3 regions of the Photorhabdus heterorhabditis genome follow, and region 3 is predicted to be linked to each of the others. Evidence: predicted binding sites of a transcription regulator. Region 3 holds the regulator's gene; each other region holds the start of a gene.
The links. Region 3 encodes LexA, which represses DNA repair genes until DNA is damaged. Its sites were predicted from a motif close to TNCTGTATGTACATACAGNA; they were not measured.

Region 1 (7,091 bases), on a different contig from region 3:
AATGGTGCCACCGGTGGTGTTATCGTCACACTGCAAACAGTTATTTTCTTATTAGCGTTCTTCTTTGCACCAAAACACGGACTATTCGCTTCTCGTATACGTGCCAGAAAAGAATCCTCGACATTGGCTCAGGAGAAGCAATCATGGATGAATTGATTCAACTAATCACTGAACCATTTATGTTTCCGTTTATGCAACGGGCAATATTCGCAGCTATTGTAACAGGCGCAGTGTGTGCGATGCTCTCTTGCTATCTGGTACTTAAAGGCTGGTCGTTAATGGGTGATGCTATCTCTCACGCAGTATTACCAGGGATTGTTCTGGCTTTTGCTGCCGGGATACCATTGGCTATTGGCGCATTTCTTTCTGGTATTTTTTGTGCTTTTGCAACAGGATATTTGAAAGAACACAGCCGAATAAAAGAAGATACTGTTATGGGAATTGTCTTTTCTGGTATGTTCGCTTTTGGTCTAGTTCTTTTTGCCCGAATGGATACCGACCAACATCTCACCCATATTCTGTTTGGTAATATATTAGGGATAACTAAAGATGAATTGAATCAAACATTATGGATTACCTGTATTACCATGGTGGTGGTACTGCTGAAACGCAAAGATTTCATGCTTTACTGCTTTGATCCTCATCAAGCGCGTGTAGTGGGATTGCCTGTTAAATTTTTACATTACGGCTTGCTTTGCCTGTTAGCAATGACGATTGTCGCCTCCTTGCAGGCTGTAGGAATGATTCTAGTCATTGCAATGTTGATATCGCCGGGAATTATCGCTTTCACGCTATGCCGCAGCTTTGATCGAATGTTAATTGTTGCTATTATTGCATCGGTCAGTTCCTGTGTTCTTGGTACACTTATTAGTTTCCACATTGATGGAGCAACAGGCCCGTGTATTGTTATTGTCCAAGCTATTTTCTTTACACTGGCATTGGTTTACAGTCAAATAAAACTGGCAAGAATAAAATCCAAACATAAAACGCATCAAGTTTCTCTGAAGATCTCTAACGAACCCAATCAATAACAAAAAGGGTTATATCCGTTTTGAGATATAACCCCGTTAATCATCTTTTTTACCTGATCATATATTTTCTCTGACTATAATTGTTAATTGTTTATAAAGTGATTAAGGGCGTAGAGAGGTGAACCATGTGGCAAGCAGTAAATCGTTTGTTGAATGAGCATTTCGGTGTTGCTGAAATTCGTGATAAAACTGAGTTAGTCGGAGGCGATATCCATCAATCTTGGCGAATCATTCATGGAGAAAGGCAAATTTTTGTCAAATCTAACATGAGGGAAATGCTTCCTGTCTTCAAAGCAGAATCAGAACAACTTGAGCTACTGGCACGCAGCCAAACTATCCGTGTCCCGGCTGTTTATGGTATTGGTAGTGATCGTGATCATAGTTTTTTATTACTTGAATTTCTGCCTTTAAAATCTTTTGATCCTCACAGTGCCTACTGTTTCGGCCAACAACTGGCCGCACTTCATCAATGGAGTGAACAACCTCAATTCGGCTTTGATTTTGACAATATGCTAGCAACAACACCGCAACCAAATGGCTGGCAACGTCGTTGGCATCAATTTTATGCGGAGAAAAGGGTTGGTTGGCAATTACAGATTGCGGCAGAAAAAGACATGATATTTGGTGATATTGATAATATCGTTCAAGCTGTAAGTAACAAACTCCAACATCACCATCCACAACCCTCACTCTTACATGGAGATCTCTGGCCAGCCAATTGTGCTTCTCTAGATGATCATGTAGTTGTTTTCGACCCAGCCTGTTATTGGGGAGATCGTGAGTGTGATTTCGCCATGTTACCATTATACCCAGACTTACCAATGCAAATCTTTGATGGCTATCAGAGCGTATGGCCACTCCCCATCAATTTCATTGAGCGACAACCTGTATACCAACTCTATTACTTACTTAACCGGTGCAACCTGTTTGGTGGTGATAATTTTGTTGCAGTTCAAAACATTATCGATAATATTCTGGCCGAAGATAGCCAATAAACAACTAATCAAGCTGCGAAAACATTTCATTCCGCAGCTATAACCATCGGAGAACTTACCAACCTAAAATTCCTAGTATAAAATAAGCGGCTACACCGATAATTACCGGTGAAATATATAAGATATAAATCTGACTGAACAGTGTATGATGAGGAAGTTTAATTCTTGATTCAATCTGCTCTCTTGTCAGACCATCGCTACCTTTAGCTCTTTCAAGAATAAGCTGATCTTCAATACTTTCACGTATAAACTTTACTTGCCTATACATACGTTGACCAGATGCACTCATGGCGAGACCAACAAAAATAAGGAAATAGATAATCAAAAAACCAAGAGTTGATCCTGTAAAATCAACCCAAAGATCAGGCGTTGGCGAATTTTTCCAGAAGAAATCCAAGAATGGAGTATTAAAACGCATCATTTCCGCCATCATTTTCAGAAAATCATCCAAAACAGCATTGATACCATCACCTTTAATACCTTGCTGCCAAACAAGATTGATCACAGAAACGATAGTCGATAAAAGTGCCGGAATAAAAATCACCCAACCTAAAACTCGCTTAATAATAGCGATATATCCAGCTTTCTGGTAAGTCATCAATATCCCTCGTAGTAATAATTTTTGTCTAATCATAGCCCATCAGTCATTAAATTTAACTTTATATTTAATTAACTAAGCATTTCTTACCATGTTCCCCATAAGAAAAAGATTTCATCTATTAGGATTGCTACAATCTGTTTTCGCTAACTATATAACCAGTGGGAGATGCTAATGTCCTTTCATTTACCAATAAAAGCAGCCATTTTTGACATGGATGGTTTGCTGATTGACTCTGAACCCTATTGAGCCCAAGGAGAGAAGGAAGTATTCGGTGAATTAGGCTTGGATCTATCTTTGGTGGAAAAACTACCAGATACTCTTGGATTACGTATTGACCATGTTGTAGAGCTATAGTATCAGGCTTCTCCGTGGCAAGGTGTACCGAAATCAGAAGTGGAACAGCGGATTATTGACCACGTTATCAATTTGATAAAAGAAAACCACCCCTTACTCCCAGGTACTGAACATGCTTTAAGCCTTTGCCGTGAACAGGAATTGAAAATCGGCCTAGCTTCAGCTTCCCCTCAATATATGTTGGAACAAGTGTTAGAAATGTTCAACTTGCGTCATTATTTCGATACTGTCGTTTCGGCTGCCAAATTACCTCATAGTAAACCCAATCCCGAAGTTTATTTACGTGCTGCTGAACAACTGGGGGTTGCCCCAATAAATTGTGTAGCTTTAGAAGATTCATTTAATGGAATGATAGCAACAAAAGCAGCAAGAATGCGTTCAATCGTTGTACCATCAGCTCATCATTTCAATGATCCACGTTGGGCATTAGCTGATATTAAACTGCATTCACTCGAACAACTAAGTGTAACGGATATCGTTTGACTCTGACTTTAACTGCCATTATCTGTTCAGATGGCAGTTCTTGATTGTTCACATAGCAGCCTTAGTGCTTATATCTTATTCTGTCAAATAAAAACTTGATTAAATATTAATGTTATTTATTAATAAATAAAATATTTTTGTTTTTCACCCTCTATCTTACCCGCATAAAACCCACTATACTCGCCCACTGTATGGATAGACAGTCACCAGTCAGAGGAATTTATGACCGCGGAAGGGCATCTTTTATTTTCAGTTGCCAGCATTATTCTGGCGCAAAAACTCAAAATAACACCAGAAATAGCTCATGGTGACTGGTTACATATGCTACCAGGAGTGCTTCTCACCGCATTGTTACCAGATATAGATCACCCAAATTCAACCCTAGGTAAATTATTCAGGTTTATCTCCATACCAATCGCCAAATTATGTGGACACAGAGGATTTACCCATAGTCTCCTTGCCCTCATATTAGGTGTTGCCTTATTTTGGTTAAAAATACCAGAAGAGTGGCTTATCCCAACTGATTTTTTCCATGCCATGATTGTTGGCTATCTAAGTCATCTGATTGCAGATATGCTGACTCCCGCTGGTGTACCGTTATTATGGCCAATAAAGATACGTTTTCGCTTACCTGTGCTTGGTAAGCAGGGAAACAAGAAAGCAGAAAGATTTATTTCTGCTCTATTGATCGTTATTGCCATTTTCCTACCAGAACACATTGAATACTCCATATTTTTTTATATAGATTGCATTAAGGAACGCTATTTTTAATGCTCTGATTGACTGAAACTAAATCTTAATTATTACATTTGTTATATCAAATTCGATCTAGTTATAAATAGGAATAATTTAAGCTGATATTATGTTTTACAACTGCTTGTTGTAATGTGTTCGTTCACAAACTTACACGATTCAATACAGCTTATTATCTAATTAATTGAATTCTGGAGTTTGGGAATGAATTTATCACTCATTCTGAATGTGCTCATCTTTGCAGCACTGCTTTTGCTATTGTCAAAAGCCAGTTCACATCAATGGAGTCTGTCGAAAAAAGTTCTTATCGGCCTTGCCATTGGTGTTATTTTTGGCCTAGCACTACAACTCATTTATGGTCCCGATAATGCCACAGTGAAAGAATCAGTATCATGGTTCAACATTGTTGGCAATGGTTACGTACAGCTTTTGCAAATGGTGATTATGCCGCTGGTATTTGCCTCTATTCTGAGCGCAATTGCCAAATTACATAAAGCATCTTCTTTAGGAAAAATCAGTTTTCTAACCATCGGAATGCTACTGTTCACTACAATGATCGCAGCGCTTGTCGGTATCATTATTACCAACCTGTTCGGCTTGACTGCAGAAGGTCTAGTTCAAGGAACCCAAGAAACAGCACGCCTGTCTGCTATCGAAAATAACTATATGGGCAAAGTCTCTGACTTGTCTGTGCCACAGTTAATTTTGTCTTTTATTCCTAAAAACCCATTTGCTGATTTAACTGGTGTCAATCCAACTTCTATTATCAGTGTTGTTATTTTTGCAACCTTCCTGGGTATTGCTGCGTTGCAAATGCTGAAAGATGATCACCAACGTGGTGAGCAAATATTAGTCGCTATCGATACTATGCAAGCATGGACAATGAAATTGGTTCGTCTGGTTATGAGCCTGACGCCATATGGTGTCATGGCTCTGATGACTAAAGTTGTCGCTAACTCTAACATCCACGAAATCGTGAAACTGGGCAGTTTTGTTATCGCATCCTATATTGCACTAGCTCTGATGTTTGTTGTTCATGGGTTTCTGCTCTCTCTTACTGGCATCAATCCAGTAAAATTTTTCAGAAAAACCTGGCCAGCGCTAACCTTTGCATTCACCAGCCGTTCAAGTGCAGCCAGTATTCCACTGAATGTTGAAACCCAGACATTTCGTATCGGTGTACCTGAGTCTATCGCCAGTTTCTCTGCCTCTTTTGGTGCAACAATTGGTCAGAATGGTTGTGCCGGTATTTATCCTGCCATGCTGGCAACCATGGTTGCTCCAACAATAGGAATAAATCCATTTGACCCCATGTGGATCGCGACACTAGTTGGTATTGTAACTATCAGCTCTGCTGGCGTTGCCGGCGTAGGTGGAGGAGCCACATTTGCCGCATTAATCGTTTTACCGGCAATGGGGTTACCTGTAACGTTAATTGCCCTATTGATTTCTGTTGAGCCTCTTATTGATATGGGCCGCACCGCCTTGAATGTAAGTGGTTCAATAACCGCAGGTACAATTACCAGCCAATTGCTGGGGAAAACCGATACAGCCATATTCAATCAGGAAGAAGAAATTAGGTTAAATCAGCTATAAATTTTTAAAAGCTGGGAAACACTCCCAGCTTTTTTACTTCATTCACAATATTATTTATTCAGGTATTGACCACTACGCAGTGCTTCAATACGCTTATCTAATGGCGGGTGAGACAGAAACAGCTCACTGAATGTTTTAGATTTCCCATTAATACAGAACGCCATCATACTGCCCTCTTCTTGCGGCTCATAACTGGTTTTCAGACGCTGTAAGGCAGCAATCATCTTCTCACGGCCCACCAACTTGGCAGAACCTGCATCTGCATGGAATTCACGATAACGAGAAAACCACATAGTAATAATGCTCGCCAGAATACCGAATACTATTTCCAGCACCATTGAAACAACCATGTAAACAATCGGATTACCGGAGTTACTACTCTCTTCTTCGTTATCGTTGCCAGACAGAAAACTTGATACAGCCTGAGCCAACAAACGGGAGATAAAGATAACAAAAGTATTTACTATCCCTTGCAACAAAGTCATGGTCACCATATCACCATTAGCAATATGGCTAATCTCATGAGCGATAACAGCTTCCGCTTCTGCTCGGCTCATATTGTCCAATAGACCAGTACTGACAGCTACCAGCGAAGCATTACGACGCGCTCCGGTAGCAAATGCATTAATATCAGGTGCAGCATAAATCGCAACCTGTGGCATAGCAATATTGACTTGCTCTGCCTGACGACGAACAGTTTCTACCAACCAGTGTTCAATTTCATTTGTTGGCTGTTCTATAACCTGACCACCAACAGAACGCAGAGCCATCCATTTGGACATCAACAGAGAAACAAGTGCTCCCCCGAATCCGAACAGACCAGCCATAATCATCAGACCCTGTACACTACTTCCCTGAATTCCTGTCAGAGAAAGTATTATCCCGAACACCAACATAACAGCAAGGTTGGTGAGGAGGAACAAAGCAATTCGCATCATAATAAACGGGCTTCCTTTATTAATAATCAGTACATTTTCAGAGTTATCCTATAAATAAGGCTATTCTTGCTATATTCAAGGTTTTTAGCTCTTCAAACGATAAAATCAACACAACTTTACAAAATCGTAAAAAACCAACATTAGCCTAACACCTATTGGTTAAGCAAAATACTTTGATACCAAGTAACACAAGGAAATTGTGAAACAGCTCATCCTTCCCGAAAAATAAAAATCATCTCAAAAAAACCGCTTATATACTGAAAGCTAGTATACCGTTCACTCAACGCATCTGAGATGAACGGTATTGGGCATTATTAAACTGGTTATTTAATCTATTGCT
Region 2 (7,091 bases), on a different contig from region 3:
TTTCGGTGTCAGAACCCGTTGCCCTTGAGCATTGGTTTCTGCCATATCCGCCATCATCTCCAGAAAGTTCAGTGAACGACGGGCATCACCAACAACCAGTTCCGCAATCATGTGACGGGTATTTTCAGGTAAAACGATATTCTGACCATGATAACCGTTATCTTTATCATTCATGGCCTGATTAAGGACCTGTTCAATTTCTTCTGTTGTCAATGATTTAAGCAAATAAACCCGCGCTCGTGAAAGTAATGCGGAATTCAGTTCAAAAGAGGGGTTTTCTGTCGTAGCACCGATAAAGGTTATCGTGCCGTCTTCAATGTGGGGCAAAAAAGCATCTTGTTGGCTTTTATTAAAACGATGCACTTCATCAACAAACAGAATAGTTCTCCGCCCTGCATTACGGTTCTGACGTGCTTTTTCAATCGACTCACGTATTTCTTTGATGCCAGAAGTGACCGCAGATATCCGCTCAATATCAGCCTGTGCATAACGCCCAATAATTTCAGCTAATGTTGTTTTCCCTGTTCCTGGAGGCCCCCATAAAATCATGGAGTGCAATTGCCCGGTACGGATAGCTCTCGGCAGTGGTTTCCCCTCAGCCAGCAAATGCTGCTGACCGATATATTGTTCTAATGTCACTGGCCGCATACGTGCGGCCAGTGGCTGGAATTCATTTTGTGAAAAATCGAGGGACAGATTGCTCACTTAAACCTCACTGGCGTTGATCATCCAACGTGACGCCTTTCGGTAGAGTAAAACGGAATTTTGCAGCGTCCACATAGGTGTTTTGCAACCCCTTTAACTGATAAGCACTTTTTTGTCCATCCTGCTCAACAGCTGAGAATTTCTGGATAGTGCCGTCAGTCGTTACCGTAATAAAAAAGCGTTTCAGGTTGCCATTTGCATTATTCGGTGTCAGTTTAAAATCATTCCCTTTCTGAATGATTTTATATTGAGACCACTCTTTAGCATCGTTACGGGTAATCAGCATAAATGGGGTGTTTCCTGTTGCATCTTTTAACCAAGTGGCGGTTACCTGTTCAACAAATGGATTATAGAACCACAAGGTTTTACCATCTGATACCAAAACACTTTCGTCCGGTGATGTCATATGCCAGTTAAACAAGTTTGGACGTTTAACCCACAATTGCCCGTCACCTTCCTGAATTGTCGCACCATCATCACTGGTTACTATCTGAGTAAAACTGGCATGAAAACTACTTATTTTGCCCAAACGTTCCTGTAAATTCCGACTCGCACTTGCCCATACAGAAGTGACACTCATGCTAGCCATCAAACAACCTATCAATATCAGCTTTTTCATGTAAGAGATACCTTTACTCAGCGTTATTACCCGGTGTATTTATTATCGGAGCTTTCCACATATTAAAATTAACTATCAGCGCTCATGCGGCGGTGGCGCCAATACTTCGCGATTACCATTATGGCCCGGAGTGCTGACAATCTGCTGTGCCTCCATCTGTTCGACAATCCGCGCAGCACGGTTATAACCGATACGGAACTGGCGCTGTACACCAGAAATCGAAACCCGCCGTTTTTCAATAACGAATTCAACCGCTTGATCGAACAGTGCATCTAACTCTTCACCGCTATCCAAACCCAGACTACCTTCCGCATCATCACCGCCACTAAGAATATTATCAATATATTCTGGACGGCCACGGGCTTTCCAATCATTCACCACCTCATGAACTTCTTGATCCCGTACAAATGCGCCGTGAACACGCACCGGAATAGAAGAGTTTGGCGCCAGATAAAGCATGTCTCCCATGCCCAACAGAGATTCAGCGCCCGCCTGATCAAGGATAGTGCGAGAATCAATTTTGCTGGATACCGTAAAAGCAATACGGGTTGGTATATTCGCTTTAATCAGACCGGTAATAATATCGACAGATGGACGTTGCGTTGCCAGCACTAAATGAATGCCGGCAGCCCGCGCTTTCTGCGCCAAACGTGCAATTAGCTCTTCCACTTTTTTGCCAACTGTCATCATCAAGTCAGCAAATTCATCTACCATGACAACGATATACGGCTCTTTTTTTAGCACAGGGTGAGTGACATCCATGCTATCGCCCGGTTTCCAGAATGGATCTGGAATTGGACGTCCCATCTCTTCAGCCTGTTTAACCTTTTCGTTATAACCTGCCAGGTTACGTACACCTAATGCAGACATCAGTTTATAACGGCGTTCCATTTCACCAACACACCAACGTAGTGCATTAGCTGCATCTTTCATGTCGGTAACAACTTCAGTCAACAGATGTGGAATGCCTTCATAAACCGACAATTCCAGCATTTTCGGGTCAATCATGATAAAGCGAACATCTTCCGGTTTTGCTTTATAGAGGATACTGAGGATCATAGCGTTGACACCAACAGATTTACCCGAACCGGTTGTACCCGCCACCAGCAAGTGCGGCATTTTACCTAAATCAGCCACAACTGGCTGACCGCCAATATCTTTACCTAATACAATTGTCAGTGGTGATGGGTTGTCACGGAACTTTTCACAATCCAATACTTCACGCAAATAGACTGTCTGGCGTTTTTTATTCGGCAATTCCAAACCGACATAAGGTTTACCCGGAATGACTTCAACAATACGTACCGCTACCGCAGATAAGGAACGCGCAAGATCTCTCGATAAGTTGGAAATACGTGATGCTTTAACACCCGGAGCCAAATCCAATTCAAACCGAGTGATCACCGGACCTGGCGAGAAACCCACTACATCGGCTTTAACCCGATAGTCACTCAGACGCGCTTCAATCAAACGAGCCGTTTGCTCAAGGGCAAACATATCAACCGGCTCTTCTTCTGCCAAAGGGCTGGCTAATAGATCAAGCGAAGGCATTGGCGTCGTTGGCTTTGGTAATGGCTGATCATTACGGATCAAAAATGGATGGAACAAACTATCCTGCTGCGGTTGCTGCGGTTGCTGCGGTTGCTGCGGTTGCTGCACAACAGTGTGTGCTGGCGCTGGCATAAAAGTAATTTCTGTGGATAGTTCGGATTTATTTTCTGGCTCTGATTGAACAGAAGGCATAAATAACGGCTCTGCCGACTCTTTTTTCACTAAATCTTCAACTGGTGAGAAATTATCAAAGTTAGACAAACTTTCCAAGGCAATGTTCTCTTTTTCCCCTTGGTAGTTCTGTTCCTGATAACGCTCACGTTGCTGCGGCTCAACGGCTCGTTTAACAATTTCTGGCTGAACCTTCTCTGCCATTGAAGGCTGATTTTTCGGTTCAAACGGGTTCGGCATTATTTGAGACTCAATTGGAACATCTTCCTCTGTATCCGCAGGCATGCGATAACGTTCGCGCTGTTGTTCAAGAAACTGTTGTCGCAACAACTCTTCTTGCTGCTTATCAGACTCAGCATCAGCCCATTCCTCTACCTGCTGTCTGGTCTCTTCTTCACGCTGTTGCTGCTCTGCAAGACGCTGTGAAGGCACTTTGATGCCATATAATTCACGACGGGTTGGAATACGGACAGGATTAGGACGAGGCAACTCTGGCCCGATCCCCTGCTTAACCTGAGAGTTGCCTGTAATAACCGCTGCCGATGTTGCTGTTACTGCAACCTTTAGCTCGGTTTCCGGCATAGAAGTGAGTGTGTCACTACTGCTTTGCCTATTTTCAATCGGCTCAAATGTCGGAACTACGTCAACAGCTTGTTCAGATGCAGGTTGGAAATTATGCTCAGAAGGAATTTCAAATGTATAACGAATCGGTTCGTCATCATTTTTTTCATATTCTTCTGCTTTTTCTGTTTCTTCTGCTAATGACCGGGACTCTACAGCAACATCGGATGCATTGACCAGAATTTCAGGTTCAGCATCAATGTCAGCCATATTAACGGTTGGAATATCAAGTCGCTGCTTTTCTTCAATTTCCGCTTTCTCTGATTCCGGTTCATTTAGTTCAGCTTTTGCTAATTCCGCAGCTGAAAGTGCAGTAAACAGCACATCATCATGATCGATATCAGTTACTTTAAATTCTGGTTCTGTTTTGCCATAAGCAGAGCTGTCCTGCTCAATAGCGGTTTCACTATATGATGATGATGACGTATATTCTTGTTCATTACGGCTACGGTTGGTCACATATCCTATTGCCCCCAGAATAACTGCCCCGGTTTTTTCCGCAATAGTCAACCACGACCAGCCGGTAAATAACGTAAATCCAATTGCCCAAATACACAGTAACATCAGCGTCGCTCCCAGCTCATTAAACCAGGGCAACATAGCACTACTAAACAGGCTGCCAATAATGCCACCAGAGGCAAAATAATGGAGATCATCAACATTCAATGCCGCTAATCCACATGAAGTCAGAACTATTGCCAATGCCCCAATTACACGCAAAGCAAGCACAAAGAAATCGACATATTCTCGGTCATCATGTTGTATGAAAGCAGTCCAACAACCCAATATCATCAATGGAGGAATGGTGTAAGCCAAAATACCAAACGCAGAAAACAGAGTATCAGCCAGCCATGCACCAACACCTCCCCCCAAATTATGAACTGGTTCATGCCATGCAGTCTGAGACCAACTGGGATCAGAAGGGTTAAAACTGATAAGTGCGACCATCAGATAAGCCGCTACGATAACAATGACAAGCAGTACAGCCTCTAACAACCTGCGCCCACTACTCAGTCTCTTCAACTCAATATTTTTATCTTCTGTATATTCCTGGCTCAAGAAAGGCTCTCCAGGTTTCCTGTTGATTTAACGGAACAACGCCGAGATAGCTCAGCGTTGAAACTGTATGCATAAACAGGAGTGTACCTAAGTTCTTCCAGTTTTGCATCTGTACATTTTTGGCAAGATCTCAGCGAGTCTTAATGACCAGACGGTTACTCTGCTTCACTTCTTCCATCACAACATATGTGCGGGTGTCATTAACACCTGGCAGACGTAGCAAAGTTTCGCCCAGTAACTTACGATACGCTGACATGTCCGGTACGCGGGTTTTCAATAAGTAGTCGAAATCACCGGAAACTAAATGACATTCCTGAATCTCTTCCAATTTCTGCACAGCAGCATTGAATTGTTCAAAAACATCTGGAGCACCACGGTTCAGGGTAATTTCAACAAATACCAACAATGATGCATCCAAATAATGAGGATTTAGCAACGCGGTGTAGCCAGTAATAAATCCCTGGCGTTCCAAGCGACGAACCCGCTCCAAACAAGGTGTTGGTGACAACCCTACCCGTTTAGACAGTTCTACGTTAGAAATTCTACCATCTTTCTGCAACTCATTGAGTATATTACGATCTATACGATCAAGATCTTTTCCCGGACGCTTTTTATTATCTATCATCTTAATGATCTCTCTTTATTTTCCTACACCCATAACATTTTCCCCTATCTCTCTTGAGTTTGAGTTGGAAAAGATGTCCTAAATTAAAGCCCGCCTTATCACAGTCATGTAGCTCACAGGCCATTTTTTTAGTGCTATACCGAGGATTATCCGCATGTCGATTTGTCGATTTTTATAGAAACGAATTTAGCGAAGTGGATAATTATCTCTTACAGTGATGTTTTCGCAAATGCACAGCCGATTGTCAAAGTAAATGAATAAAAATCAGAACAACCTGTGGAACAAATTTTCAGTTAATCGTTTCAATAGCCTACCATTGATTAAAAAGAAGCAAATCAAATTCAAACCGCATTAAAAGAACACTTTTCTCAGGTTAAAATCATTATTAGCTAATATCTATCGGTAAAATCGTTAGTAACATGAGTATTTTAGCTTTTTTTACCCTCCTATTTCTCCTACAATCGCCCGATATATGATGTGATAAATGGAAATGAGGTATTCATGAGCACCGCCCACCACAAACTCATTATTCTTGGCTCTGGCCCGGCCGGTTATACGGCTGCGGTTTATGCTGCCCGGGCAAACTTAAATCCAGCTCTTATTACCGGAGTAGAAAAAGGCGGTCAGTTGACTACCACCACTGAAGTCGAGAACTGGCCAGGTGATCCTGAAGGTCTGACCGGCCCTGGGTTAATGGAACGTATGCACCAACATGCCGAAAAATTCCAGACCGAAATCATTTTTGACCATATTCAAAAAGTTGATCTGCAAAACCGACCTTTCCGCCTTTATGGTGATGAACAAGAATATACCTGTGACGCATTGATTATCGCAACAGGGGCTTCTGCACGTTATCTTGGTCTGCCTTCTGAAGACGCATTCAAAGGCCGTGGTATTTCAGCCTGTGCAACCTGCGATGGTTTCTTTTATCGTAACCAGAAAGTTGCCGTTGTCGGTGGCGGTAATACCGCTGTAGAAGAAACCTTATACTTGGCTAATATTGCATCAGAAGTTCATCTAATTCATCGCCGGGATACATTCCGCTCAGAAAAGATCCTGATTAGCCGTCTGATGGATAAAGTAAAAAACGGCAATATCGTCTTGCACACTGATCGTACTCTGGATGAAGTTCTTGGTGATGATATGGGTGTTACCGGTGTTCGCCTGCGCGATACCAAAAGCGACACCACAGAAGAATTAGCCGTTACCGGTACATTCATTGCTATCGGACATACTCCCAACACAGCTATCTTTGAAGGCCAATTAGAACTGGATAATGGTTACATTCAAGTGCAATCTGGTTTACAAGGTAACGCTACTCAAACCTCAATTCCCGGTGTATTTGCCGCCGGTGATGTGATGGACCACACCTATCGTCAGGCAATTACATCTGCCGGTACGGGTTGTATGGCTGCCCTTGATGCAGAACGGTTCCTGGATGAGCTGGCAACTAAATCTAAATAAATTCTTTTTCTTTCAAGGCGCTATTTCGGTAGCACCTTTTAACATGTAACATATCGGCAGGCTGCTGACACCAGTCCAGTCTCTTTAGTACATCGTTATCATCACCCGCTAAATCAGAAGTTTTTCCTATGGATAAAACAAGACAGTATGAATTGATTCGCTGGCTAAAGCAGCAAAGTGCTCCAGCCCAGCGCTGGCTCCGCCTGTCCATGCTATTTGGCTTAATCAGTGGATTGTTGATCATCACCCAAGCCTGGTTACTGGCCTCAATCCTGC
Region 3 (7,091 bases):
AATCGCAATACAATTTATAATAATTAAATTGCTCTAACTTCCCTTTAGCTCTATCAAAATCATTATTCCAGTAAGCATTTCCCAATTGAAAGTTTATATAAAAATCATCAAAGCTACCGAAAATCTCATAAACATAATCAGCGGTTTTCAGCATATTTTTCCATGCCATTTCTTCACTGATATAATCAGCACAAAAGCAGTTACGACTTAAAACGATTGCAAGCCATAAATCGAATCCCCACACCAATGCCGGTGGACGCCCATTAACAGACTGAGAACATTTACGAATATAGTCAGGTGTTACCTCAGCTAATTTAGCAAGAATTTTAAATATTTTTCCATCACTAAGAGCAGTATCAACAACAAAATGTTTTGAATGTATCCCATCCCATAAGGTGGTTATCATTTTCATATAACCTTCTTCATCAATAATTCCCCAGTCGCTATATAATTGGGATTGATGTTCCTGGGCAGCTGATAATGGTAACAGATAATAACAATAATCGTCATGAACAACACGTGACTGTAAAGGATAATGTTCCAAAGTTTCACTCCAAAAACCGAACCAATAGTCACTGACAATATTCAACCGCAATACCTGACGCTTCTCTTCCGGTAAAAGAGATAAACCCGCTTGTTGATAGTAACGCCGTTGCTCCCATTCAGGACGTTTAATAATACGATAAATAATGACAGACAGTAACATTACTACCAATAATGCTACACTTCCTACCTTAGCCAAAAGTAAATAGTCTTCATCTGGAAAAGATACATCACCTATTATTAATAATATAATTGCTACAGATAATATAATCCCCATACATATCGCAATCAAAAATAGAATATTAATGACTGAATATAAAAAACGCATAAAAGGAGATTTTCTTCTCTCACAGATAATATTCTTTATTATCTGATAACCTTTAACAGGGAACTGTCTGTAATGAGGCTGATTTTGTAAAAGGTTTTTCATCACAAATGATTCCTTTTCGGAAATTACCTGTCATACATGATAATTCTTATCTGTGTTATCACAAACTTCAAAGAAACATTATTTTTGTGGCTAAGTACCAATTTAACCAAATTAACTCTATCAGGGGACAATCTCGATGAACTTTTCTGGATAATATTTTCTATCGTAGAAACATGATAACATCACAACATTGTCATCATGCTGGTTGTAAGGGGCGCAATGGAACTCGTTAATCAAAAAAAGTTAATGGAACAGGCGGAAGCTATTTGCCAGGCTCGGGGAGTCCGCTTTACCCCACAGAGGCTTGAAGTTTTACGTCTGATTTCAGAGCAACCTGGAGCAATCAGTGCTTATGATTTGCTGGATTTATTGCGAGCAGCAGAACCACAAGCTAAACCCCCAACCGTCTACCGAGCACTGGAATTTCTGCTAGAACAGGGATTTATTCATAAAATAGAATCTACCAACAGTTATGTGCTGTGCCACCATATTGAACAACCAAGCCACACCTCAGCGATGTTTATTTGTGACCGCTGCGGCTCGGTTTCAGAACGGGATGGCGGTGCCGTTGAATCTGCTATTCAACAATTAGCAAAAACTGCCGGATTCAGTTTACGTCATACAGTAATTGAAGCTCACGGATTGTGTTCACCTTGTGAAGAGATTGAATCTTGCTCTGAACGGGATGAATGCCAACATGACCACAGCATTGAGGTAAAAAAGAAATAAGCAGTCAGTACTTATCCCAATAGGCTACTTTATTTGCCACTGGTTGCAAAAAAATGAACCCGGGCAATACTCAGACAAAAGCTTTAGTTTTTGCATGCACTTTAATACGGTCAGAAAGGTGAACGAAGCGAGTCATCCTCGCATATTATTACTATGTGTACACTCCAATTGTGTACGCTCCATTCTGCTGTGCTGTCTGTATTCACTGTTCATTCACAAGAACAGCCGCAATAATTACACCTACTGAGTTAGACTCTTAATTTTGCTACAAATCAGCTATCAGGATAAAAAGACAACCGCAGAATCACGTTTAAGACAATCGTAATGATACATTCAATAACATGATTCTGCCGGAATATTACAATGTCCTGATCATCACTCAAAAAACAGTGACTTAATATATTACTATCAGATCCAGCCACAGCTACGAATCACTCCGACCGCCAACCCTTCGATTGTTAAGTTTTGATCACGTAGATCAACAACTATTGGTTTAAACTCTGAGTTTTCTGCCAGCAATTCAACTTTATTCCCAGTCTGTCTAAAACGTTTTACCGTTACTTCATCTTCAATACGGGCAACAATAACCTGCCCATTACGAACATCCTGTGTTTTATGCACAGCCAGCAGGTCACCATCCATAATTCCAATATCTTTCATAGACATTCCGCTGACTCTTAACAGGAAATCTGCATTTGGTTTAAACAATGCAGGATCAACCTGATAATGGCTTTCAATATGCTCCTGTGCCAGCAGTGGTTCACCTGCGGCAACACGACCAATCAACGGTAAACCAGATTCTTCAAGCAGCAAACGGATACCCCTGGACGCCCCGGCAACAATCTCTATCACCCCTTTACGAGCCAGCGCTTTTAAATGCTCTTCAGCCGCATTCGGTGAACGAAAGCCAAGATGTGATGCAATTTCAGCGCGCGTTGGCGGCATACCCGTTTGCGAAATGTGGTCACGCACTAAGTCATAAACTTGTTGCTGCCTTGCAGTAAGTGCTTTCACTTCGCCCCCTGTTTGTTTATACAGTCAAACTGTGAGTATATACAGGTAAATAGCAATTGGGAACCTGTCAGGACAGAAAATCAGCCAATTATAATACATTGATCGATGATTAATCGAAATTAACCCATGAAAAACTGCCAAAGAACTGTACTCCAGATAATTAATGCCAGAATAATCGTCAAAAAGACTGCCGCAGAACCCATATCTTTCGCCCGACCGGATAGCTCATGGAACTCACTGCCAATACGATCAACAATCGCCTCAATAGCACTGTTCAGAATTTCCATAATCAAGACCAACATAATTGAACCAATCAGTAAAATACGTTCAATTACGCTGACATCCAGATAAAAGGCAACAATCAGAGCCAATATTGCTACGATTATTTCCTCCCGGAAAGCAGCTTCATTCTGCCATGCAGCCTTAATACCTTTCACCGAATATCTTGTTGCTTTAATAATACGGGTCAGTCCCACGGATTGATTTTTCATAAATTGCTCACATCCTATATGAAGTTGTTTGCCACTTTTCATGTTTATTATTGTCTTAACTCAACAGATCTCAACAACTGTTTCTGGTATGCTTGCGACCTATTGCTAACAAGAGGCTTTAGTTATTTATGTCAGGTTGGCGTAAAATATATTATAAATTATTGAATTTACCACTAAAAATACTGGTAAAGAGCAAACTTATTCCTACAGATCCCATCACTGAATTGCGGCTCGATACTACACGTCCAATCTTGTACGTGTTGCCGTATCACTCCAAAGCAGACTTACTGACATTACGTCAGCAATGCCTGGAGCAGGATCTGCCAGACCCTTTAAATCCACTGGAGGTAGGTGACACTGAACTTCCCGGTTATGTTTTTATTGATAATGGCCCACGCGTATTCCGTTATTACGCACCAAAGCAAGAATCTGTAAAAATTTTCCATGATTATCTGGATTTGCATCGCAATAATCCAAACCTGGATATTCAGATGCTGCCAGTTTCTGTCATGTTTGGCCGTTCACCCGGACGTGAAGGGCAAAGCACCCCATATCTACGGTTACTGAATGGTATCCAGAAATTCTTTGCCATTCTCTGGCTGGGCCGGGATAGTTTTGTACGTTTTTCCAATACAGTATCTCTGCGCTATATGGCGACTGAGCATGGTACTGACAAGACGATTGCCCATAAACTGGCTCGTGTGGCACGGATGCACTATTCTCGTCAGCGTCTGGCGGCAGTAGGTCCGCGCCTACCTGTTCGTCAAGAGCTGTTTAATAAGTTATTGGCGTCGAAAGCAATAGAAAAAGCCGTCTCCGATGAGGTTCGTACCAAGAAAATCTCACATGAGAAAGCTCAACAGAATGCTATCAACATCATGGAAGAGATTGCTGCTAATTTTTCTTATGAAACTCTACGACTGTCAGGACGCGTACTTGGTTGGACCTGGAACCGTCTGTATCAGGGGATCAACGTTCACAATGCTGAGCGGGTCCGTCGTCTGGCACAGGACGGTCACGAGCTGGTTTATGCTCCTTGCCATCGTAGCCATATGGATTATCTGCTACTTTCCTATGTACTCTATCATCAAGGCTTGGTGCCGCCACATATCGCCGCAGGCATCAACCTGAATTTCTGGCCGGCAGGACCGATATTCCGCCGTTTGGGTGCATTCTTTATCCGTCGTACTTTCAAAGGTAACAAACTCTACTCCACGATATTCCGTGAATATCTGGGTGAGTTATTTGCACGCGGTTATTCTGTCGAATACTTTATGGAAGGCGGTCGTTCCCGAACTGGTCGTTTGCTCGATCCCAAAACGGGCACCCTGACCATGACGTTACAAGCATTGTTGAGAGGTGAATCACGTCCAATCACGATCATTCCAATTTATATTGGTTACGAGCATGTGATGGAAGTTGCTACCTACGCGAAAGAACTGCGTGGCGCAACTAAAGAAAAAGAAGGCTTTTTCCAGATGATACGTGGTTTACGTAAACTTCGTAATCTGGGACAAGGCTATGTGAACTTTGGCGAACCTATCCCGCTGATCCAATACCTTAATTACCATGTCCCTGACTGGCGTGACTCTATTGATCCAATAGAATTCCAGCGTCCAGAATGGGTTGCCCCAACAGTCGGCAAACTGGCCGGGGAAATTATGGTGAACATCAACAATGCTGCTGCCGCTAATGCAATCAACCTGTGCGCAACCGCTCTTCTTTCATCACGTCAGCGAGCACTTACTCGTGAGCAATTAATTGAGCAACTGGATTGTTATATACAACTCATGCGGAATGCGCCTTATACTGCGGATGTCACGGTACCCAATAAAACCGCAGAAGAGTTGTTAGAACACGCTCTGCAAATGGATAAGTTCGAGGTAGACAAAGATAGTATGGGCGATATCATCACTCTGCCACGAGACCGTGCAGTTTTGATGACCTACTACCGCAACAATATTCAGCACTTATTGGTACTGCCATCACTGATTGCCAGCATCGTCATTCATCATCGCCGTATCAGCCGCGAGGAGTTGCTAAGCCAAGTAGCAATCATTTATCCACTCCTCAAAGCAGAGTTGTTTATGCGTTACAACAAAGCAGATCTGCAAGAAGTAGTTAATACTCTGATTAATGAACTTACCCGCCAGTGCCTTATCTGCAACAAAGAGCAAGGTATGCTGGTACTGAACCCAGCACGTATCCGCTCATTGCAATTACTGGCGGCAGGTGTTCGTGAAACATTACAACGTTATGCTATTACCCTTTCTTTACTGAATGCCAATCCGGAAATCAGCCGGGGTATGCTAGAAAAAGAGAGTCGGATGCTGGCGCAACGTCTGTCTGTATTGCATGGTATTAACGCCCCTGAATTCTTCGATAAAGCGGTATTTACAACTTCGGTAAATACACTGCGTGAAGAAAGCTATATCAGTGATAGTGGTGATGTGATCACTGCTAATACTCAGGAATTGTATCAGGTATTGAGTGAACTGATGTCACCAGAAGTTCGTCTTACTATTGAGAGTGTCAGTTTGCCAGCAGAGCACAACGATACTGAAGAAATAACTAAAGAAGTGTAATTTTGGGAATACTGGTGATAATGGGGGTTTTCCATTATCACCAGATATATACCCAATAGATTTCAAGATGGATCGCAACGGCAAGGGAACGCATCCCCAGGAGCATAGATAACTCTGTGACTGGGGTAAGTGAACGCAGCCAACCAAGAGGCAACTTGAAAGATAACAGGTATATCAGACGTAACTGAAGAAGATACCAAGGAATAACACCAGACCAACATAGTTATTATTGAGGAATGCCTGGAAACAGAGTGTTCTTTCCCGCTCTGAAATCAATTTCTGCTGATAAATAAATAAAGCACCAGCAAGCAATAGCGACCAATAGTAGATGCCACCAAGGTTCATTATATAGCCCACCAGCGCAAGAATCAGTAACATAGCTAATTGAAGTAAACCAATAATCAGCTTATCAAAGCGACCAAATAGGACAGCGGTAGACTTAACACCAATCTTTAGATCATCGTTACGATCGACCATTGCATACTGTGTATCATAAATAACTGACCACAAGATATTGGTCAGGAATAATAACCAGCATTCTAATGGTAAGGACTCACTAACCGCAGCAAATCCCATAGGAATAGACCAGCCATAAGCGGCCCCCAGTACAAACTGGGGAAGATGACTGAACCGTTTAACAAAGGGGTAAAACCAAGCCAAAGCCAACCCAGCGAATGACAGGTAAATAGTCATTTTATTGAGGGCCAGAACTAATCCGAAAGAAATCAACACCAATACGACAAATAGGATCTTACTCTCTTTTTCACTGATAGCACCACTAGGCAAGGGACGTGTCTTTGTGCGTTCTACATAGCCATCAAATTTTCTGTCAGCAAAATCATTAATTACACATCCTGCTGCACGCATCAGAAACACACCGGCAGTAAAGACTAATAATATGTGCATATTCGGGATACCTTTCCCCGCAATCCACAATGCCCAAAACGTCGGCCATAACAACAATAATGAACCAATAGGTCTATCAATACGCACTAAACGGCAATAAGCCCACCATTTACTTTGTGCCATACTTCCCGCCACGTCTGTTTCTCCCCTTTACTTTAGATTTTACTTTTGTACACAGGTGATTCAGGTAAAAAGACTTCCGTTAGTAATAATGGCTTGCCTGATAACCTCAGCAACGATCGTCTTGCCCAACAATTTCCATGTTTCCCCTTCTGAATATAGTCCCGCGTTAATTTATTACTACTAAAAAGATACCGTCCAAGTGGAACTGTTCCTAAATCAACCAATTTTTCATCAGGACCGGTTAATGTTGCCTCAGGAATTAATGTTCGA

Region 1: AM629_RS03420 (metal-dependent hydrolase) is a predicted target of LexA. The motif match lies at 3,650-3,669, and genes of this name have one in related genera.
Region 2: AM629_RS15240 (DNA translocase FtsK 4TM domain-containing protein) is a predicted target of LexA. The motif match lies at 4,788-4,807, and genes of this name have one in related genera.

Annotation. Positions count from the first base shown of each region.
Region 1 covers NZ_LJCS01000005.1:60,019-67,109, forward strand. The annotation lists gene AM629_RS03395 (metal ABC transporter permease) at 1-156, shown strand, start outside; gene AM629_RS03400 (metal ABC transporter permease) at 144-1,031, shown strand; gene AM629_RS03405 (fructosamine kinase family protein) at 1,157-2,026, shown strand; gene AM629_RS03410 (YniB family protein) at 2,082-2,624, opposite strand; partial or broken gene hxpB (hexitol phosphatase HxpB) at 2,799-3,464, shown strand; gene AM629_RS03420 (metal-dependent hydrolase) at 3,687-4,235, shown strand; gene AM629_RS03425 (L-cystine transporter) at 4,422-5,813, shown strand; gene htpX (protease HtpX) at 5,864-6,751, opposite strand.
Region 2 covers NZ_LJCS01000048.1:3,336-10,426, forward strand. The annotation lists gene AM629_RS15230 (replication-associated recombination protein A) at 1-705, opposite strand, end outside; gene lolA (outer membrane lipoprotein periplasmic chaperone LolA) at 713-1,324, opposite strand; gene AM629_RS15240 (DNA translocase FtsK 4TM domain-containing protein) at 1,400-4,726, opposite strand; gene lrp (leucine-responsive transcriptional regulator Lrp) at 4,857-5,351, opposite strand; gene trxB (thioredoxin-disulfide reductase) at 5,853-6,815, shown strand; gene cydD (heme ABC transporter permease/ATP-binding protein CydD) at 6,944-7,091, shown strand, end outside.
Region 3 covers NZ_LJCS01000018.1:6,106-13,196, forward strand. The annotation lists gene AM629_RS08540 (DUF1266 domain-containing protein) at 1-973, opposite strand, end outside; gene zur (zinc uptake transcriptional repressor Zur) at 1,193-1,702, shown strand; gene lexA (transcriptional repressor LexA) at 2,111-2,716, opposite strand; gene AM629_RS08555 (diacylglycerol kinase) at 2,836-3,207, opposite strand; gene plsB (glycerol-3-phosphate 1-O-acyltransferase PlsB) at 3,336-5,792, shown strand; gene ubiA (4-hydroxybenzoate octaprenyltransferase) at 5,967-6,821, opposite strand; gene ubiC (chorismate lyase) at 6,854-7,091, opposite strand, start outside.